Regions from separate parts of the Streptomyces sp. WAC07094 genome, predicted to be linked through region 2. Evidence: riboswitches for the same ligand, from Rfam matches in the RefSeq annotation. Region 2 holds a riboswitch; each other region holds the start of a gene.
The links. A riboswitch is a leader RNA that binds a small molecule or an ion and turns the genes downstream of it on or off. The one in region 2 is predicted to bind cyclic di-AMP.
Positions count from the first base shown of each region.

Region 1: another riboswitch for cyclic di-AMP. It lies ahead of RCR19_RS21840 (transglycosylase family protein); the one in region 2 lies ahead of RCR19_RS15145 (NlpC/P60 family protein).
Region 3: another riboswitch for cyclic di-AMP. It lies ahead of RCR19_RS31765 (C40 family peptidase); the one in region 2 lies ahead of RCR19_RS15145 (NlpC/P60 family protein).
Region 4: another riboswitch for cyclic di-AMP. It lies ahead of RCR19_RS16055 (transglycosylase SLT domain-containing protein); the one in region 2 lies ahead of RCR19_RS15145 (NlpC/P60 family protein).

Region 1 is NZ_JAVMJZ010000001.1:4,925,516-4,930,369, forward strand. It holds gene RCR19_RS21830 (cytochrome P450) at 1-544, shown strand, start outside; gene RCR19_RS21835 (transglycosylase family protein) at 723-1,718, shown strand; cyclic di-AMP (ydaO/yuaA leader) riboswitch at 1,916-2,081, shown strand; gene RCR19_RS21840 (transglycosylase family protein) at 2,086-2,760, shown strand; gene eno (phosphopyruvate hydratase) at 3,071-4,357, shown strand; gene RCR19_RS21850 (septum formation initiator family protein) at 4,458-4,854, shown strand, end outside.
Region 2 is NZ_JAVMJZ010000001.1:3,458,757-3,463,610, reverse strand. It holds gene RCR19_RS15150 (tellurite resistance/C4-dicarboxylate transporter family protein) at 1-105, opposite strand, end outside; gene RCR19_RS15145 (NlpC/P60 family protein) at 214-1,368, opposite strand; cyclic di-AMP (ydaO/yuaA leader) riboswitch at 1,377-1,548, opposite strand; gene pcrA (DNA helicase PcrA) at 1,957-4,467, shown strand; gene RCR19_RS15135 (M23 family metallopeptidase) at 4,519-4,854, opposite strand, start outside.
Region 3 is NZ_JAVMJZ010000001.1:7,129,323-7,134,176, reverse strand. It holds gene RCR19_RS31775 (ATP-dependent Clp protease proteolytic subunit) at 8-643, shown strand; gene RCR19_RS31770 (hypothetical protein) at 651-956, shown strand; cyclic di-AMP (ydaO/yuaA leader) riboswitch at 1,328-1,525, shown strand; gene RCR19_RS31765 (C40 family peptidase) at 1,529-2,002, shown strand; gene RCR19_RS31760 (DUF6328 family protein) at 2,082-2,618, shown strand; gene RCR19_RS31755 (LysE family translocator) at 2,557-3,186, opposite strand; gene RCR19_RS31750 (LysR family transcriptional regulator) at 3,294-4,211, shown strand; gene RCR19_RS31745 (ATP-binding protein) at 4,265-4,723, opposite strand.
Region 4 is NZ_JAVMJZ010000001.1:3,648,847-3,653,700, reverse strand. It holds gene RCR19_RS16070 (ATP-grasp domain-containing protein) at 1-49, shown strand, start outside; gene RCR19_RS16065 (FAD-dependent oxidoreductase) at 105-1,307, shown strand; gene RCR19_RS16060 (HAD family hydrolase) at 1,559-2,380, shown strand; gene RCR19_RS16055 (transglycosylase SLT domain-containing protein) at 2,374-2,862, opposite strand; cyclic di-AMP (ydaO/yuaA leader) riboswitch at 2,882-3,082, opposite strand; gene RCR19_RS16050 (CocE/NonD family hydrolase) at 3,420-4,854, opposite strand, start outside.

The sequences.
Region 1 (4,854 bases), 1.5 Mb from region 2:
CACGGTCAACCTCATCGGCAACGGCACCTACGCCCTCCTCGGCCACCCGGAGCAGCGAGCCCGGCTCCAGGGCTCCCTCGCCCGCGGCGAGCGGTCGCTGCTCGAGACCGGCGTGGAGGAACTCCTTCGCTACGACGGCCCGGTGGAGCTCGCCACCTGGCGCTTCGCCACACAGCCGGTCGCCATCGGGGGCGGGCAGGACATCGCCCCCGGGGACCCGGTGCTCGTCGTGCTCGCGGCGGCCGACCGGGATCCGGAGCGGTTCGCGGACCCCGATGTGCTCGACCTCGCCCGTCGTGACAATCAGCACCTCGGATACGGACACGGCATCCACTACTGCCTGGGCGCTCCGCTCGCCCGCATCGAGGGGCAGACGGCGCTCGCCACCCTCCTGACCCGCCTGCCGGACCTGCGACTTGCGGTGGATTCCGCCGATCTGCGCTGGCGCGGCGGGCTCATTATGCGCGGATTGCGCACGCTTCCCGTGGAGTTCACACCGATTCCGGAAAAAGATCATTTCCGTACCGCCGACTCCACCGAATGACACGGTGAACGCTCGGCCGGTCACAGGAGGGTGACGGTCCCTCACCACTGTGATCTTCACGTGATCTGCGCTGCATTAACTTGTGACAAGCGGCCGAGTGCCGATACGTTCACGCAGCAACGGGGCGGCACGCCACAGCCGCCGCGGGGTTCACTGCTGTCGTGTGAAAGGCAACCGCATGCTCTCCGGGAACGGTCGTCACCGTCGCCCCCGCCAGGCTCCGGCCCTCCTCGTCGCAGCAGGGGTGACCGGCTCGGCGATCGCGATTCCGCTTCTGGGCGCCGGCGGCGCGAGCGCGGCCGACGGCACCACCTGGGACCGGGTCGCGCAGTGCGAGAGCGGCGGCTCCTGGAGCGCCGACACCGGGAACGGCCGCTACGGCGGGCTGCAGTTGACGCAGCGGGACTGGGAGCGGCACGGCGGTCTCGCCTACGCCTCGAGCCCCGACCGGGCGAGCCGTTCGCAGCAGATCGCCGTCGCCGAGAGGATTCTCGCCGACCAGGGCTCCTCCGTCTGGTCCGCCTGCGCGCTGGTCGCGGGACTGAACGAGGACTCCGGCTCCGCGGACGTCGACACGGGCGTGGCGGGCGACTCGTCGGACGGAGGCTCCTCCGACTTCGGGCTCGACTCCGGCTTGTCCGACTCATCCGGAACATCCGCTTCGACGAACCCGTCCTCCTCTTCGTCTTCGTCGGAGTCGTCCGACTCCTCCTCTTCGTCCCCCTCTTCCGGTACGTCCCATGACAGCGACGGTGACCGTCCGGGCGCCGGCACCTTCCGGGGCGACGACGACTCATCCACCGGTGCGAAGGGTGATGAGTCGGACAAGTCCGGGCGGAGTGGCGCTTCTTCGGGTGACGATGCGGGTGAGGCGTCCGGCGTCGGACGTCACCGCGGTGGCAGCGCCGACGAGGGCGACTCCGGCAGCCGTGCGGGCGACTCGGCGGGCCGGCATGCCTCGCGGGACTCCCGGGTCGCACGCGACGGTGTCGACGGCTCGTACACCGTCCGCCCCGGGGACAATCTGTCGGACATCGCCGACTCCCTTGACCTCTCCGGCGGGTGGCGGGCGCTCTACAAGGCCAACGAGCAGACGGTCGGCGCCGATCCGGACCTCATCCTCCCCGGTCAGAGCCTTGCGCTCGACGTGGACCCGACCGCCGGGAAGCACTGAACTGCCCGTCGACCGGCGGTACTTCACATCCCACTTCGGGCTTAATGTCCGATTTGGCGAGAGTGAGAGATGGGTCTCAAAGGCCCTGATCGTCTTTGAAATTCCGCGGATCGACTGCTTACGGTCATGACCGCTCGCCACAGCGGGCCCCCACGGTCGCAACGCCGAATCCTGCCAGCGGCCGTGCGGAACAGTCGTCGCGTCAAGCGCCGTAGGCAGGAGCGGGGGACCCAAGGTAAGTGCCGCGCCCGGACATCGACCGGGCCGGCTTGGGGTGGAGCCGTGCGCCCAGTTGCGCACGGCCGGGCAACTCAACCGGCCCGAACCCGACAGCTCACCTCGCAGGCGTCGGTGAGGGGATCGAACCATGCTGTGTTCCGGCAAGGGCAAGCACCGCCGTCCGTCCAAGGCCGTCCGCGTCATCTCGCTCGCCGGTGTTGCCGGTGCCGCCGTCGCGGCCCCGCTGCTCGCGGCCGGCAACGCCTCCGCTGCCACCGCCTCCGAGTGGGACGCCGTCGCCCAGTGCGAATCCGGTGGCAACTGGTCCATCAACACCGGCAACGGCTTCTACGGCGGTCTGCAGTTCACGAACTCGACCTGGGCCGCGTACGGCGGCACCGCCTACGCCTCGCGTGCCGACCTGGCGAGCAAGTCGCAGCAGATCGCGACAGCCGAGAAGGTCCTCGCGGGTCAGGGCAAGGGCGCCTGGCCGGTCTGCGGCAAGGGCCTGTCCGGTACTCCGTACAACGGTGCGGCCGCAGCCTCCTCCGGCAGCGCGAAGAGCGGCACCGACCGCACGGCCCCGAAGTCGGCCTCCCGTTCGACCGAGCGTCCGGCCGCGAAGAAGACCGTCACCACCCCGGCCGGCCAGAAGGTCGAGAAGGGCGACGGCGAGTACAAGGTCGTCAAGGGCGACACCCTCAGCTCCATCGCCGCGAAGAACGGCGTCCAGGGCGGCTGGCAGAAGCTCTTCCAGCTGAACAAGGACGTCGTCGAGGACGCCGACCTCATCTACCCGGGTCAGCAGCTGCACCTGAAGTGACAGCGGCCGGGCAGCCGGTCCACCGAGTCCTCGTGCGCGTGACCTCCTTCGCGGCGGTCACATGAGGACAGCCCCCGTCCCCACGGGCTCCCCGCTCCGGTGCGTGTACCCCCCGTACGCATCGGAGCGGGGCTTTTGCTTGCCCGTCCCGTGCATTTCACCGCGACTTTCCCCGCCCCTTTGTTCCGCGCTGAAACAATGTGTACCGTCATCCTGTCCACGGGACGGTCGGTCGGCCGGCCGCCGCTCCGGGGCGGATAGGCTCTAGTCGCAAGTGCCCCGCACTCTCAGCGTCACATCCAAGAAGGAGATGCTCGTGCCGTCCATCGACGTCGTCGTAGCCCGGGAAATCCTGGACTCCCGAGGCAACCCCACGGTCGAGGTCGAGGTCGGCCTCGACGACGGCAGCACGGGTCGTGCCGCCGTTCCGTCCGGCGCCTCCACCGGCGCCTTCGAGGCCATCGAGCTCCGCGACGGTGACCCCAACCGCTACCAGGGCAAGGGCGTCGAGAAGGCCGTCCTCGCCGTCATCGAGCAGATCGGCCCGGAGCTCGTCGGCTACGACGCCACCGAGCAGCGCCTGATCGACCAGGCGATGTTCGACCTGGACGCCACCGACAACAAGGGCTCGCTCGGCGCCAACGCCATCCTCGGCGTCTCCCTCGCCGTCGCCCACGCCGCCTCCGAGGCGAGCGACCTCCCGCTCTTCCGCTACCTGGGCGGCCCCAACGCGCACCTGCTGCCGGTGCCGATGATGAACATCCTGAACGGCGGCTCGCACGCCGACTCCAACGTGGACATCCAGGAGTTCATGATCGCGCCGATCGGTGCGGAGTCCTTCTCCGAGGCCCTGCGCTGGGGCACCGAGGTCTACCACACCCTCAAGAAGGTGCTGAAGGGCAAGGGCCTGTCCACCGGTCTCGGCGACGAGGGCGGCTTCGCCCCGAACCTCGGCTCCAACCGCGAGGCCCTCGACCTCATCCTCGAGGCCGTCAAGCAGGCCGGGTACGTCCCCGGTGAGCAGATCGCCCTCGCCCTCGACGTCGCCGCCTCCGAGTTCTACAAGGACGGCAAGTACCTCTTCGAGGGCAAGGAGCGCTCCGCCGCCGAGATGACGGAGTACTACGAGGAGCTCGTCGCGGCCTACCCGCTCGTCTCCATCGAGGACCCGCTGTTCGAGGACGACTGGGCCGGCTGGAAGGTCATCACCGACCGGATCGGCGACAAGGTCCAGCTCGTGGGCGACGACCTGTTCGTCACCAACCCCGAGCGCCTGGCCCGCGGTATCGAGGAGGGCACCGCCAACGCGCTGCTGGTGAAGGTCAACCAGATCGGCTCGCTGACCGAGACCCTGGACGCGGTCGAGCTGGCCCAGCGCAACGGCTTCAAGTGCATGATGTCGCACCGCTCCGGCGAGACCGAGGACGTCACCATCGCCGACCTGGCCGTCGCCACCAACTGCGGCCAGATCAAGACCGGCGCCCCGGCCCGCTCCGAGCGCGTCGCCAAGTACAACCAGCTGCTGCGCATCGAGGAGATCCTCGACGACGCCGCGGTGTACGCGGGCCGCAGCGCGTTCCCGCGCTTCAAGGGCTGAGCGGGCAGGGCCACGCCTTAGCCAGTCGTCCGTACGTCCCCGTACTCGGTCCCGTACCGTGTGCGGGGACGTACGTACGTGTGGAAGGGGAGGAGGGGACATGGCCGTGAAGGACCGTGACCGGTTCTCCACCGCGACCAGGCTGCGACTGCTCGGGGAGCAGACCGCGGCCAGGGTCTACCGCTCCCAGACCAGGCGGCAGGCCCGCCGCTCCCGGCTGACCGGCCGTGCCGCGCTGCTCGCACTCGTCCTGTGCTCGCTGATCGTGGCACTGGCGTACCCGATAAGGCAGTACGTCTCCCAGCGGGCCGAGGTCGCGGACCTGGAGCGGCAGCAGGCGCAGGCCCGCGAGCGCGTCGAGCAGCTGCGCGACCTGAAGGCGCGCTGGCAGGACGACGCGTACGCGGAGCAGCAGATCCGGCTGCGGCTGCACTATGTGCTGCCGGGGGAGACCGGCTACATCGTGATCGACCCCGACGCGGCCAGGCAGTCGCGTG
Region 2 (4,854 bases):
GGCCAGGAGCAGTCCGACCGACAGGATGCCGGTCGCCATCACGGCGGCCCCGGTGGCGGGTGGACGCTGCGACCACCAGGTGCGGAGCGCGGAGGTGCCTGACATGCGCCCGATGCTAGGGATGCGCACCCGCGTTGCGTACGGGGCACGCGCGCGGGGATGCCGAAAACAACCCCACGCGCGCGTACCGCACGACGAGCGGGAGGCCCGGTCTCAGGCGGGGCGCACCACGCTGTGGATGATGGAGGCGCCGTCGTAGTAGATGGACTCCTCGCGGACGTAGGCGCCCGGCTTCGGCGCATGGATCATCATGCCGTCGCCGATGTAGATGCCGACGTGGCTGATGTCGTCGTAGAAGAAGATCAGGTCACCCGGCTGGGCGTCGGCGAGCGGCACCGTCGTGCCGGCGTCGACCTGGTCGTACGTGGTGCGCGGGAGCGACACCCCTGCGGCCTTCCAGGCGGCCTGGGTCAGTCCGGAGCAGTCGTACGAATCGGGGCCGGTCGCGCCCCACACGTACGGCTTGCCCACCTGGGCCCGGGCGTACGCGAGGGCCTTCTCCGCCTTCGTCCCGTTCGAGGGGACCGTGGTGGAGGAGCCGGACGAGCCGCCCGTGGTGGTGGAGGAGGACGACTCCTGCGCGGCCTGCTTCTGCCGGGCCGCCTCCTGCTGCCGGGCCAGCTCCTCCGCCTGGCGCCGCGCCTCCTCCTGCTTCTTCTTCTCGATCGCGGCGAGGCGTGCCTTCTCCTCCGCGGTGAGTCTGGAGAGCAGCTCCCGCGCGGTGCCGAGCTTCTTCTGGATCTCCGTCTTGCTCGACTTCAGCGCTTCCTGCGACTCGGTGAGCGTCTGAAGGCTCTCGGTGGCCTCCTGCCGCTTCTTCATCGTCGCGGACCGGTCGGTGAAGTAGTCGTCGACCGTCTCCTTCTGGCGACCGGTGAGCCGGTTCATCAGCTGGGTCTGGTCGAAGTAGTCCTGAGGGCTGTCGGCCAGCATGAAGGTGGCCGTGTCGGGGGCCGCCGCCCCGGTGCGGTACTGCGCGGCGGCGAACGACCCCAGCTGCTCACGTGCCTCATTGAGCTTCTGGGTGCGCTGGGCCACGTCGTCGAGGAGCGTGTCGACGCGCTTGCGCTGCTCGGTCGACTTCTCCTTGGCCGCGTTGTACTTGTCGGTGGCCGACTCCGCCTGGCGGTAGAGGTCGTCGACCTTCTTCTCGACCTCCTCGACGCTCGGCTTGCGGTCGGGGGAGGGGGCGGCGTTGGCGGTCTGGGACAGCAGGGCCACGGAGGTGAGGGCGGCCGTCGCGAGAACGGGGGTCCGTATGCCTGCGATGCGCGTGCCCGAGGGGCGCGCCTTGCGATGCGGCGCCATGGGAGGCGTCTCCTTCCGTACTCCGCCTACCGAGTTAGCTGTCGGGTTCGGGCGGGTGGTTCCGGAAGGCATGCCCTACGGCCCTGGCCCCGCAGGGCCGTTGGCCGATTCACCCCAAGGTCGGGTGGGTCCCCGGCTCCGGCTGCCGCGGGGGCGTACCGGACTCGGCGGAGGCCGCACGGCCCGGCGACCTTCGCCGGTGGGGGTCGTGCGACCCGCTCGGAACGCTAGCCAACTCGTGTGGCCCGTGTGAAGGTTGATGTGCGATATGCCCGATACATTTTCGTGACCTTGACCATGTGCCGGGCCGCCCTGGGGGAATGCGGCGGGATCTGCGACGGGTTGGGCGTTTTCCCGTGAAGTCGTGCGGAGTGACGGACTCCGCCTGGTTCCGTCGGGAGGCGGTACCGGATCGCGGGACGGTGCACCGTCCCGCGATCGGTTTCCGTCAGCGATCGAACGGTCCCGGAAGGTGGCGGTGCGAGTGCGGTCGGCACCGGAAGACCGTGGGCGTCCGGCCCGCTCCCGGCGGCGGAGTTCTCGGGGCGGCGGCCGACTGTCGGTGGGGCGGCCTAGACTCGGAGAGCGATGAGCAGCCTCTTTGACGACAGCTTCCTGGCGGACCTCAAGGCCACACCGGCCCCTGAGGAGGAGCCCCCGCCGCCCGAGGACGACCACGCTCCGGAGCCGGTTCCGGACGATCTGTTCGGCGGGCGCTTCGACGTGCCCGCGGATCGTGACTCCTACTACCGCGACGGCGCTCCCCGCCCCGTCATCGACCCCCAGGCGCTGCTCCAGGGCCTGAACGAGAACCAGCGCGCGGCCGTCGTGCACGCCGGCTCCCCCCTGCTCATCGTGGCCGGCGCCGGCTCCGGCAAGACCCGCGTGCTCACCCACCGCATCGCCCATCTGCTGGCCGAGCGGGGCGCGCATCCCGGCCAGATCCTCGCGATCACCTTCACCAACAAGGCCGCGGGCGAGATGAAGGAGCGTGTCGAGCAGCTCGTCGGCCCGCGCGCGAACGCGATGTGGGTGATGACCTTCCACAGCGCGTGCGTCCGCATCCTGCGGCGGGAGAGCAAGAAGCTGGGCTTCACGTCCTCCTTCTCGATCTACGACGCCGCCGACAGCAAGCGGCTGATGGCGCTCGTCTGCCGCGATCTGGACCTCGACCCCAAGCGGTTCCCGCCGAAGTCCTTCAGCGCCAAGATCTCCAACCTGAAGAACGAGCTGATCGACGAGGAGGACTTCGCCGCGCAGGCCGCCGACGGCTTCGAGAAGACCCTCGCCCAGGCCTACACGCTCTACCAGTCCCGCCTCCGCGAGGCGAACGCGCTCGACTTCGACGACCTGATCATGACGACGGTCAACCTGCTGCGCGCCTTCCCCGACGTCGCCGAGCACTACCGCCGCCGCTTCCGCCACGTCCTCGTCGACGAGTACCAGGACACCAACCACGCCCAGTACGCCCTCGTACGGGAACTCGTCGGCACCGCCGGGCATCCCGTGGACGTGCCGCCGTCCGAGCACGACCTGCCCCCGGCCGAGCTGTGCGTCGTCGGTGACGCCGACCAGTCGATCTACGCCTTCCGCGGCGCCACCATCCGCAACATCCTCCAGTTCGAGGAGGACTACCCGGATGCCACCACGATCCTCCTGGAGCAGAACTACCGCTCCACGCAGACGATCCTGAGCGCGGCCAACGCGGTCATCGAGCGCAACGAGTCGCGCCGTCCCAAGAACCTGTGGACCAACGCGGGCGCGGGCGCACGGATCATCGGCTATGTCGCCGACACCGAGCACGACGAGGCCCAGTTCGTCGCCGAGGAGATAGACCGACTGACGGACTCGGGCGAGGCGAAGGCCGGCGACGTCGCCGTCTTCTACCGCACGAACGCCCAGTCCCGTGTCTTCGAAGAGATCTTCATCCGCGTCGGCCTGCCCTACAAGGTGGTCGGCGGCGTCCGCTTCTACGAGCGCAAGGAGGTCCGGGACGTCCTCGCGTATCTGCGGGTGCTGGCGAACCCGGAGGACTCCGTACCGCTGCGGAGGATCCTGAACGTCCCGAAGCGGGGCATCGGCGAGCGCGCCGAGGCGATGATCGACGCCCTCGCGCAGCGGGAGAAGGTCAGCTTCCCGCAGGCGCTGCGTCGCGTGGACGAGGCATACGGCATGGCGGCCCGCTCGACGAACGCGGTCAAGCGGTTCAACGCACTGATGGAGGACCTGCGGACCATCGTGGAGTCCGGCGCCGGACCGGCCACGGTCCTGGAGGCCGTGCTGGAGCGCACCGGCTATCTGGCCGAGTTGCAGGCCTCGACCGACCCCCAGGACGAGACCCGTATCGAGAACCTCCAGGAACTCGCCGCCGTGGCCCTGGAGTTCGAGCAGGAGCGCGGCGAGGAGGCATCGACGCCGGGGGCGGCAGCTGCGGGGGGTACGCTCGCCGACTTCCTCGAACAGGTCGCTCTCGTCGCCGACTCCGACCAGATCCCGGACGAGGAGGACGGTGACGGCGTCATCACGCTGATGACCCTCCACACCGCGAAGGGCCTCGAGTTCCCGGTGGTGTTCCTGACCGGTATGGAGGACGGCGTCTTCCCGCACATGCGCGCGCTCGGCCAGACCAAGGAGCTGGAGGAGGAGCGGCGCCTGGCGTACGTCGGCATCACACGGGCGCGGGAGCGGCTGTACCTCACGCGGTCGGCCCTGCGCAGCGCCTGGGGTCAGCCCGCGTACAACCCGCCCTCACGCTTCCTGGAGGAGATCCCGGACCAGCATGTGGAGTGGAAGCGCACCGGCACCTCCTCGGCCCCGGTGTCCTCCGGTCCGCTCTCGGGCGTCGCGGCCTCGCTGTCGTCCTCCCGCTCGCGCTCCTCGGCCGTCGGCGCGTCCGGGTTCGCCACCCGCCGGGGCGGTGCGGCGGAGAAACCGGTGATCTCCCTGGCGGTGGGCGACCGCGTCACGCACGACCAGTTCGGCCTGGGGACGGTCGTCGGCGTCAAGGGCACGGGTGGGAACGCGGAGGCGACGATCGACTTCGGCGACACCAAGCCGAAGCGGCTGCTGCTGCGGTACGCGCCGGTGGAGAAGCTGTAGCCCATGCGGCCGGGCCCACGCCCAACGGCGGGGCCCCGGCCGGGGAGTTGATCAGGTCGGGTCGAGCCCGTGGCTGCGCAGCCAGGGCAGCGGGTCTATTGCCGCGCCGCCGCCGGGGCGCACTTCGAAGTGCAGGTGCGGGCCGGTGGAGTTGCCCGAGTTGCCGGAGTACGCGATCGGTTGGCCGGCCTTCACCGTCGTTCCGGAGGAGACCCGGTAGGTGGAGAGGTGGCAGTACCACGTCTCCGTACCGTCCTTCGCGGTCAGGATCATCATGTTGCCGTAGGCACTGTTCCACTGTGTGCGGACCGTGCCGTCCGTTGCGGCCATCACCGTGGTGCCGTAGGAGACCGGGAAGTCGATCCCGGTGTGCACGGACATCCAGTT
Region 3 (4,854 bases), 3.7 Mb from region 2:
GCGTGCCATGAACCGACCGACCGCCCGCTCAGTCCTGCCCGAGTTCACCGAACGCACCGGTTATGGGCAGCGGACCCTCGATCCGTACGCAAAGCTGCTGGACGAGCGGATCGTGTTCCTGGGGGCGCCGGTCGACGACATCTCGGCCAGCGATGTGATGGCGCAGTTCATGCACCTCGAGTACCTGGACCCGGACCGGGACATCTCGCTGTACATCAACTCCCCCGGCGGCTCGTTCAGTGCGATGACCGCCGTCTACGACACGATGCAGTACGTCAGTTGTGACGTGGAGACCGTCTGCCTCGGCCAGGCCGCGTCCGCGGCGGCGGTACTGCTCGCGGGAGGCACGCCCGGCAAGCGGTTCGCACTGCCGGGCGCGCGGATCCTGATCCACCAGCCGTCCCTGCCCGAGCCTGTCCAGGGGCAGGCCACCGATCTGGCCATCCAGGCCGCAGAGTTGACGCGTACCCGCAATCAACTGGAGGACATGCTCGTACGGCACACCGGCCGAAGCCCCGAGCGCATCGCGGCGGACATCGAGCGGGACAAGATCTTCGACGCGCCGGCGGCCGTGGAGTACGGACTGATCGACGGCATCATCGCGAGCCGCAAGGCGTCCCGCACCGCGCCCGGCGCGAGGTGAGCGGCCGATGCTGCCCCCCGAACTTCCCCCGTTGCCCGCACTCACCCGTGCCGAGGCCGAGTTGATCGACCGTTACCTCGATGTGGTCGATCTCCTCGGCCGCATCAACCCGGTGCACTCCGGTGACACCTACCGCGGACTGCGGGCCGCCCAGGCCCTGGTGAGCAAGGCGTCGGCACTGCGGGAGGCACTCGCACTCATGCACCAGAGAGGGGAGAACGAGTTGCACGGCCCCACTCTCACCCGGGCGCTGCGGGTTCTGGACGGTGAACGCCGCGCCGCCCGCATCGCGGTGCCGCCCGGCGCGGACTGACGGAGCGTGACCGTCGCGCGGTCAAGGGTGAGTTGCGGCGATGGGGGCCGCCGCGCGGTGCTCTGGGGGACACCGACCGTCCACGCGCGGTTCAAACGAACCAAATGGTGTACCCCTGGTTGGAGTAGGAGCGCCTCCTTCGGAGAGCCCGTGAAGATGGACAACGCGCGTGGCCTCAGGGCGGCATGAGACGCTCCGGTGCAGGTCGGGGCCTCACGCATCCCCCCAACGGCCCCCGGTCACGCGGCTGTCCAGCCGAACGAGTGAGTGGTGAGTAAACCCACAAACCCCCGATTTCGTTGTGATTTTCCGACGCCTGTACGTGAAGATCCCTTCCTGACGACAAGCCCCCGCCACCCGCGGCGGGGCGGTCCGGGCGGACGCCGAGTCCTGCCGCCGCCCGGACGACCGGTCGACAGGAGTGGATCGGCAGGAGTGGAGGACCCGGCAAGGCGGGCCGTCCGAGAGAGATCCGGACGGTCCTTGGGGTGAAGCCGCGTGAGCGGCCGGGCTACTTCGCCAGCCCGAATCCGACAGGTCATCCTTCACAGGCGGCTGACGAAGGGTTGCGCATGACTGCGCTCAATCGTGTCCCGTCGCTGTTGACCCGGGCCGGCACCGCCTCGGCCCTCACCCTCGCCGCCGTCGGCGGCAGCATCACCGTCCCCGGTCTCAGCGCCGACGCGGCCGCCGCTTCCCTGGCGACGAAGGCTCTCCAGGTCGCGGCGGCGAAGAGGGGCGCCCCGTACCAGTACGGCGCCACCGGGCCACGTCGCTTCGACTGCTCGGGGCTCACGCTGTACGCGTTCAAGAAGGCGGGCAAGAAGCTGCCCCGCACGGCCGCGGCACAGTACAACAGGACGCACCACATCTCCGCCTCCCGGCGCAGGGCCGGAGACCTGGTGTTCTTCCACTCGGGTCGGAACGTCTACCACGTCGGCATCTACGCCGGGAAGGGAAGGATCTGGCATTCACCGAAGACCGGTGACGTCGTGAGGCTCCAGAAGCTCTGGACGAAGCGCGTCTGGTACGGCCGGGTCGGCTGACCCGTCCGGTGGGGTGGCGGCGCGACACGCCGCCACCCCACCCGCGCGTGAGGCGGTCCGGAGCGGTTACTCGTTGACCATGGCCGACCGATCCCCTCACGACGAACGGAACGAGACGCCGCTGGAGCGCGCCGATCGGAACTTCGCCGAGCTGCTGCAGGAACTGCGCGTCATCCAGACGGGCGTGCAGATCCTCTTCGCCTTCCTGCTCACCCTGGCCTTCACCCAGCGCTTCCCGTCCCTCGACACCGCCCAGCGCACCACATACGTCTGCACCCTCCTGCTCTCCATGCTGGCCGCGGCGCTGTTCATGGCACCCGCCGCGCTGCACCGCACGCTGTTCCAGCAGCACGCCAAGCAGGCCATCGTGCGGATCTCGTCCCGTCTGGCCGCAGCGGGACTGGTGGTCCTCACGCTCGCGTTCACCGGGTCGGTGCTGCTGGTGGTGGATGTGTCCCTCGGCCGCGCCGCCGGTGTCGCGGCCGCCGCGGGCACCTTCGCGGTCTGCGCCGGGCTGTGGCGGATCCTGCCCCGGCTGGTCCAGCGGGCCGTCGTCAGATCAGCAACGGCTCCAGAACGAGCAGCAGGCCCAGAGCGGTCAGAGCACTCCCGGTGACCGCCTCCAGCGCTCGTGCCGTGCGAGGGCTGCGCAGCCACCTGCCGAGCCTGTCGACCAGCAGCGCCACGACCGGGAACCACACCAGGGCGAGCACAAGGACGATCAGCGCGAGCTCCAGGGTCCGGGGAAGCGCGGGGCTGCCCGCGGGCACGAACTGCGGCAGCAGGCTCAAGAACGTGAGGGAGGCCTTCGGGTTGAGGGCGTTGGTCACGAACCCCTGCCACAGGGGCCGCCCCGAAGATGCCTCCTGTTCCGACTGCTGCGGCGCGGCGGCGCGACGCGGGCGCCTCGCCGCACCCAGCGCCCGCACACCCAGATACAGGACGTAGGCCCCGCCGAGCAGTTGGAGGGTGCGGAACAGCCCGGGCACGGCCACCAGCACCGTCGCGACCCCGGCGACCGCAAGCGTGGTGTGGATGAGCAACCCGGCCGCGATCCCCAGGGCGCACGCGACCCCGGCCCGCCGGGAGATCAAGGCGTTGCGCACGACGACGGTGAAGTCGGCACCCGGCATGGTGACCATGGCTGCGGCGACCCCGGTGAAGGCGACGAGCTGTGTGTCCATGCGCACCACCCTGCCGGGAGTGAGCCTTCAGCAGGTATATGGAATATCCTGGGTCTGCCTTAAGCATTTCTTTGGTCTCGTCGATCCATGGAACCCAAGGGGCGCACGTGTACGACCCGACCCGGCTCGCGGCGCTGGTGGCGGTGGCCGAGGCCGGTTCGATCACCCGGGCCGCCGAGCGGCTCGGCTACACCGCGCCCGCGCTCTCCCAGCAGCTGACCAAACTGGAACGCGACGCGGGAACGGCGCTGCTGGTACGCCACGCCCGCGGCACGCGGCTGACCGGCGCGGGCGAGGTGCTGGTGGTGCGGGCCCGACGTGTACTGGACGAACTGGAGCGGGCGCGGCACGAACTGGCACGCCTGGCGGGCCTCGCGGGTGGCATGCTACGGCTCGGCACCTTCCCCACCGCGGGAATCCATCTGCTGCCGCCGGCGCTGAGCGCCTTCCGCCGGGCCTATCCGGACGTCGAACTGGCGGTCGCGGACTACGACCCGCCGACCGGGGTGCACGCCGTCGCGGCGGGCGACATCGATCTGGCACTCACGCACACCTACGAGCCCGCCGAACCCGTGCCGCTGCCGGCCTCGGTGTCCCTGGAACCGGTACTGGTGGAAGAGCTGGTGCTGGTCACGAGCCCCGGCCACGCACTCACCGCGGACGCCTCACGGCTGCCGCCCGCCGAGCTCGCCGGGCAGCCGCTGATCAGCATGGCGCCCCGGCACCCGGCCAGGCAGGGCGTGGAGGCCGCCCTCGCCGCTGCCGGAGCCACGCCGTCGGTGGTGGTGGAGACACCCGGATACGCCGTGGTGTGCGCCCTGGTCAGTGCGGGACTCGGGGTGGCGGTGGTGCCGGAGATGGTGGCCAGGACCGCGGCGACACCGGTGGGGTCGCGTCACCTGGAACCGGGCACCCTGCGCCGTACGATCTCGGTCGTCTACCGCACCGACGAGGCGGCACCCGCGGCCGACGCCTTCCGGGCGCTGTTGCGCGGCGCCTTCGGCCGCGCTGCCCGGCATGTCTGAGGAGGTGCCGCGTCGGGCCCTGCGGTCCGGTCCGGGCACGGCCCACCACCGCTTCAAGGTTCCTGCTGGCCGACGGCCGTGACCGACTGCACCGGTGCGGCCCACGGCAGTTCGATCGCCACCGTCTTGCCTCCCTCGCGGGTGGGCCGCACGGTCAGTCTGCCGCCGTGCTCCGCGGTCAGCCAGCGGATGATCACCATGCCGCGGCCGTTGTCCTGCTGCACGGCCGCGGGCAGTCGCTTGGGGAAGCGCGGATGGCTGTCGGTGACCCCGATGCGCAGCAATTCGTCCCGGTCGAGCACGATGTCGACCGTGAACGTGGGGGACTGACCGAGGGTGTGCTGCACCGCGTTGGTGGCGAGTTCGGAGACGATGAGGCGTACGGTGTCGGCGACTTCCGTGTCGCTCGGCAGTCCCCATTCGGCGAGGACGTTCGAAACATATTGTCGGGCGGCGGAGACCGAGGCGGGATCGCTCGGCAGAGTGACGGATGCTTCCTGATGGTCTGCCATGGCGACGTCGTCCCTTTCCCTCGGGACCGGAGTCCGACACGGAGCGGTTGGTTCAGTAACGGTCCCGGACTTGGTGCTGCGCGCCACACTGCCATCACCAGGGCCCCATCGGGTGCGATCCCTCGAGATAT
Region 4 (4,854 bases), 190 kb from region 2:
GCTGTGGCGGACCCGTCGCCGCGGCAGCACCACGAGTCCGGGCAGGTAGCCCGGCTCGGCCGTCTCCCACGAAGTAGGCACGTAGCGTCCTGGGGAGGGACTTCGTGATTCAACCGGTAGCAATCATCGGCGCCGGGCCGTTCGGCTTGTCCACCGCCGCCCATCTGCGGGCGCGCGGAATCCCGGTGCGCGTCTTCGGCGACCCCATGGTGAGCTGGCGCGACCACATGCCGGAGGGCATGCTCCTCAAGTCCACCCCGGCGGCCTCGAACCTCGACGCCCCACAGCGCGGGCACAACCTGGTCGACTACTGCGACGCCGCCGGCATCCCCCGGCTGGTGACGGACGAGGACATCGTCCCCGTCGAGACGTTCATCGCCTACGGGCGGTGGTTCCAGGAGAAGCTGGTGCCCGAACTCGAGCAGGTCCGGGTGGTCTCCGTGGACCGACGACCGGGCGGCGGCTTCGAGTTGAAGCTCGACTCGGGCGAGACGTTCGCCGCCCGGGCGGTCGTGGTGGCGACGGGTCTGTCGGGGCTCGCGCATCTGCCGACGGAGCTGGCGGCGGCCGCGGTGGACGGAGCCACGCCCACGGGCCCGTTCTCCCACAGTTCCCAGCATCACGATCTGACCCGGTTCTCCGGCAAGGAGCTGATGGTCATCGGGGCTGGGCAGTCCGCGCTGGAAACGGCGGCGCTGGCGGCGGAGGCGGGCGCGCGGGTGCGCGTGGTCTCACGCGGCCACGGCAGGGTCGCCTTCGGCGCTCCTCCGTGGAACCAGCCCAGGCTGCGACCCGAATCGCCCTTCGGCCGCGCCTGGTCGCTGTGGGCGCTGACGTACTACCCGCACCCGTACCGCTTCCTGCCCGAGCAGACCCGCCACTACCTGGTCCGCCGCGTTCTCGGTCCGCTCGGCGCCTGGTGGCTGAAGGACCGCTTCGACGGCAAGGTCGAGGTGTGTGAGGTCGCCGGCGTCGTCGGCGCCTCCGCGTCCGACGGCAGCCCGGCCCTGACGGTCCGGACCCATGCGGGGAGCACGGAGGAACTGACCGCCGACCATGTCATCGCCGCAACCGGCTACCGCGTGGACATCGCCGCGATGGACTTCCTGGGGCACGAGCTGCGCACCCGGCTCGCGGTGAGCCGGGGCGCGCCGCGGCTCGGCGCGGGATACGTGTCCTCCGTCCCCGGCCTGTACTTCACGGGCCTCCCGGCGGCGGCCTCGTACGGACCGGTGATGCGCTTCGTGTGCGGGACGGAGTTCGCGTCCCCGCGGCTGGCGAAGCATCTGGCGGCGGCGCACGCCTGACCGGAGCGCGGGGGCGTGACACCGTTGCGTCCCCGCCGATCCGGGCGGCAGCCGGGACCCGGACCGCATGCGGCACAAGGGCCCGCATCGGTGAAGTGCCGTCCGGCGCACCGGAGTCGGGCCACGGGCGGAGATGCCGGACGCCGGTGGTGCGAGGCGGCACCGCGGTCGCGGCGCGGAGTGCACGGGACGGCGGACGTGGTCCGGTTCTCGCTGAACCGTGGGTGCGTTTCCATCCGTATTCTCTGATCATGGCCGCACCCCTCACGTACTCACTCATCGCCACTGACCTGGACGGAACGCTGCTCCGTGGTGACGACACGCTCTCCGACCGGTCAAGGGCCGCTCTGGCGCGGGCCGCTGCCGCCGGCGCCCGGCATCTCGTGGTGACGGGCCGCCCGGCGCCCAGGGTGCGGCCGCTGCTCGACGACCTCGGCAGCAAGGGGCTCGCGGTGTGCGGACAGGGCGCGCAGGTGTACGACGCCGGCGCGGACCGGCTGCTGTTCTCGGTCACCCTGGACCGGGAGTTGGCCGAGACCGCGCTGGGCAAGATCGAGGCCGAGGTGGGGCAGGTGTACGCGGCCGTCGACCAGGACGGAGTGGACGGGCTCACACTCATCGAACCCGGCTATCTGATGCCGCACCCCACACTGCCCGCGGTGCGGGTCGAGCGCCGCGACGATCTGTGGTGCGAGCCCATCAGCAAGGTGCTGCTGCGCCATCACGCCCTGTCCGACGACGAGTTGGCGACGGTGGCCAGGGGAGCGGTGGGGTCCCTTGCGTCGGTCACCATGTCCGGGCCGGGCACCGTCGAGCTCCAGCCGTGCGGCGTGACCAAGGCGACGGGGCTCGCGCTGGCCGCAGGTTTCCTGGACCTGAGCCCCTCGGAAACCGTCGCCTTCGGTGACATGCCCAACGACATCCCGATGTTCGAGTGGGCGGCGTACGGCGTCGCTATGGCCAACGCCCACCCCGAACTGAAAGCGGTCGCCGACGAGATCACGACGTCGAACGAGGACGACGGCATCGCCGTCGTCCTCGAGCGACTGTTCCCCGAAGACCGATCTCAGTAGGCGCTGTAGACGTTGTCGATCGAGCCGTAGCGGTGGGCGGCGTAGTTGCACGCGGCCGTGATGTTCGCGACCGGGTCGTAGGGGTCGAAAGCGGTACCCGGCACGTGGTACGCCCGGAAGGTCGGGTCGATGACCTGGAGCAGCCCCTTGGACGGGATGCCCTTGCGGGCGTTGGAGTCCCAGAGGTTGATGGCGCGGGGGTTGCCCGACGACTCGCGCATCACGTTGCGGTAGATGCCGTTGTAGCTGCCGGGGATTCCGCGCTCGGCCATGATGGCCAGGGACTGGCGGATCCAGCTGTCCAGGGAACCGGCGCGGGACGCAGCGCTGGTGACCTTGGCCGGAGCCGCCGACGGGGCGGCGGAGGCGCAGGTCGCACCCAGGATGGGGAGGGCGAGAACGGCTGCTCCGGTACCCGCGACTGCGAGAGTGCGGGTGAGGCGGGAGGCCTTGGAGTTGCGGTCCCGACGGCGTGCGGGCAGGGCGAAAGCGGACACGTTGTATTCCTCTCCGTCGCCTGCGAGGTGAGCTGTCGGGTTCGGGCGGGGAGGTGCCCGGCCGTGTCCTCGCTGCCGAGGCACGGCTTCACCCCGAGCCGTTCCGGTGCTGTGTCCGGTTCGGCGACCTACTTGGGTCCCCCGCTCCTGCCGTTATGGGGTCGAAGGCTTCTCGAGCGGCGGCAGGATTCGGCGTTCCGCTCGGGTCGAATGGAAGGTATGCGAACGCACATGCCAGGAACAAGCCCGGAAATCACTTCCTGACCCAATTGACCCCGGTAATCGGGAATAGGGGGTTTGATCCACATTGCCGAAACGGGTGCAACTCACCTGCCGCGAACGGCTTGTTGACGAGGGTGACCGGAAGGGTCGCAACAGGGGGCAAGCGACCCATTTCACCCCGACCAGCCAAGGGTGTGATGACTTGATTCGGGTGATATGTCCGTATCTGAAGCGAGGTCGCCCTCGGGCGCTCGATTGAAGCTCCCGAGTGCGCAATTCGGGCATTTCATTACACAAGGGATGGAGGCGTGGGCCGGCGTCTAGCCCGTCGTGCGGGGGATCCGCCTCTGCCATGTCCGGTGGAACACCACGTCGTAGCCGTCCTTGCAGACGATCTCGTTCGAGGTGACGAAGTCGGCGGCGGTGCAGGTGATCTCGGAGTGGGCCTCCACCCTCGCGTCCCATCCCCGCTCCGGGCGGTGCAGCCGGATCGACCAGTCGCAGCGGGTGCGGGCGGTCGACGGATCCGCGTCCTCGACGGTGTACGCCTCCAGCGCGTCCTCGGTCACTTCCAGGCCGTCCGGATACACCTGGGTGCCGTTGCGGCGCGGGTCGACCACCAGGAGCCATTCGCCCTTGGCCATGTCCCGTACCGACAGGCGCTCCGGACGCGGTTCGTCGAGCACGGCTGCGGCGCTGACACCGAGCGGCGCGGACTGCTCGGGCTCCTCGAAGGCGATGCCCGCTGCCGACTCCGGTACACGAACGGGAAGTTCGAGCGCGCTGCCCGTCGGGTGCAGCGCGAAGCCGGCCTCCGACTCGGGCTGCGGCCACAGCCAGGGCCAGTACGCGGAGGAGACGGCGAGGCGGATGCGGTGGCCGGCACCGAAGGCGTGGCCGATGCCGCTCAGTTCGAACTCCACGTCCTCGGCCGAGCCGGGGATCCAGGGGACCGCCCGGCCGGGACCCCGGCGCGCCGACAGATTGAGGGTGCCCCGGGTGACCAGCGTCGACGCCCCGTCGGGCGCCACGTCGCAGAGCCGGACGACCACCTGACCGCGCTCCACAGGACAGGCGATCCGCAGCCGTACCCGGGGCCGCCCCAGCACCCAGGTCTCCTCGGTCGCCGCGAACTCGAAGCACGCCGATCTCGCGTCCTCCTCACGCTGGTCGGGCGGCAGGTCCGCGTCGTCCCCCCGCGGGACGAAGCGGCCCGCGTCGAGACCGGTGTGCATCGGGGACCGTACGAGCACCGGGGTGCCCTGGAGCGCGTACGAGATGCGGCTGACGTTCGGCGACGGCCAGGACGGCTCGCCGACCCAACGGCCCGGCAGCACGTCGTAGCTCGTCGCCGGCGGGTGCGGGTCCGTGACGTAGGCCCGCAGCAGCGGCTCGGCCATGACCCCCGTGTCCTCGCCCTTGAGCCAGTGGTCCCACCAGCGGAGCGTCTCCTGGAGGAAGCCGATCGCAGGTCCGGGCAGCCCGTGGTCCGGATAGTGGTGCGACCAGGGCCCGATCAGGCCGCGGACACGATCGGAGGGGAGGTGCTCCAGGATCCGGAGCACGGTGTCCCGGTACGGGTCGAACCAGCCGCTCACGGCGAGCACCGGCGCCCGGAGCCCCTCATGGTCCGCGGGAGCGCCGTCGGGCTGCCGGGCCTCCCCGCGCTCCGGCTGCACCGGCCAGGAGTCCACGAGCGGGTCCAGCCCCTGCAGGCGCCGGGCCCAGACGTCCCGCCACACCGTGCCCACATAC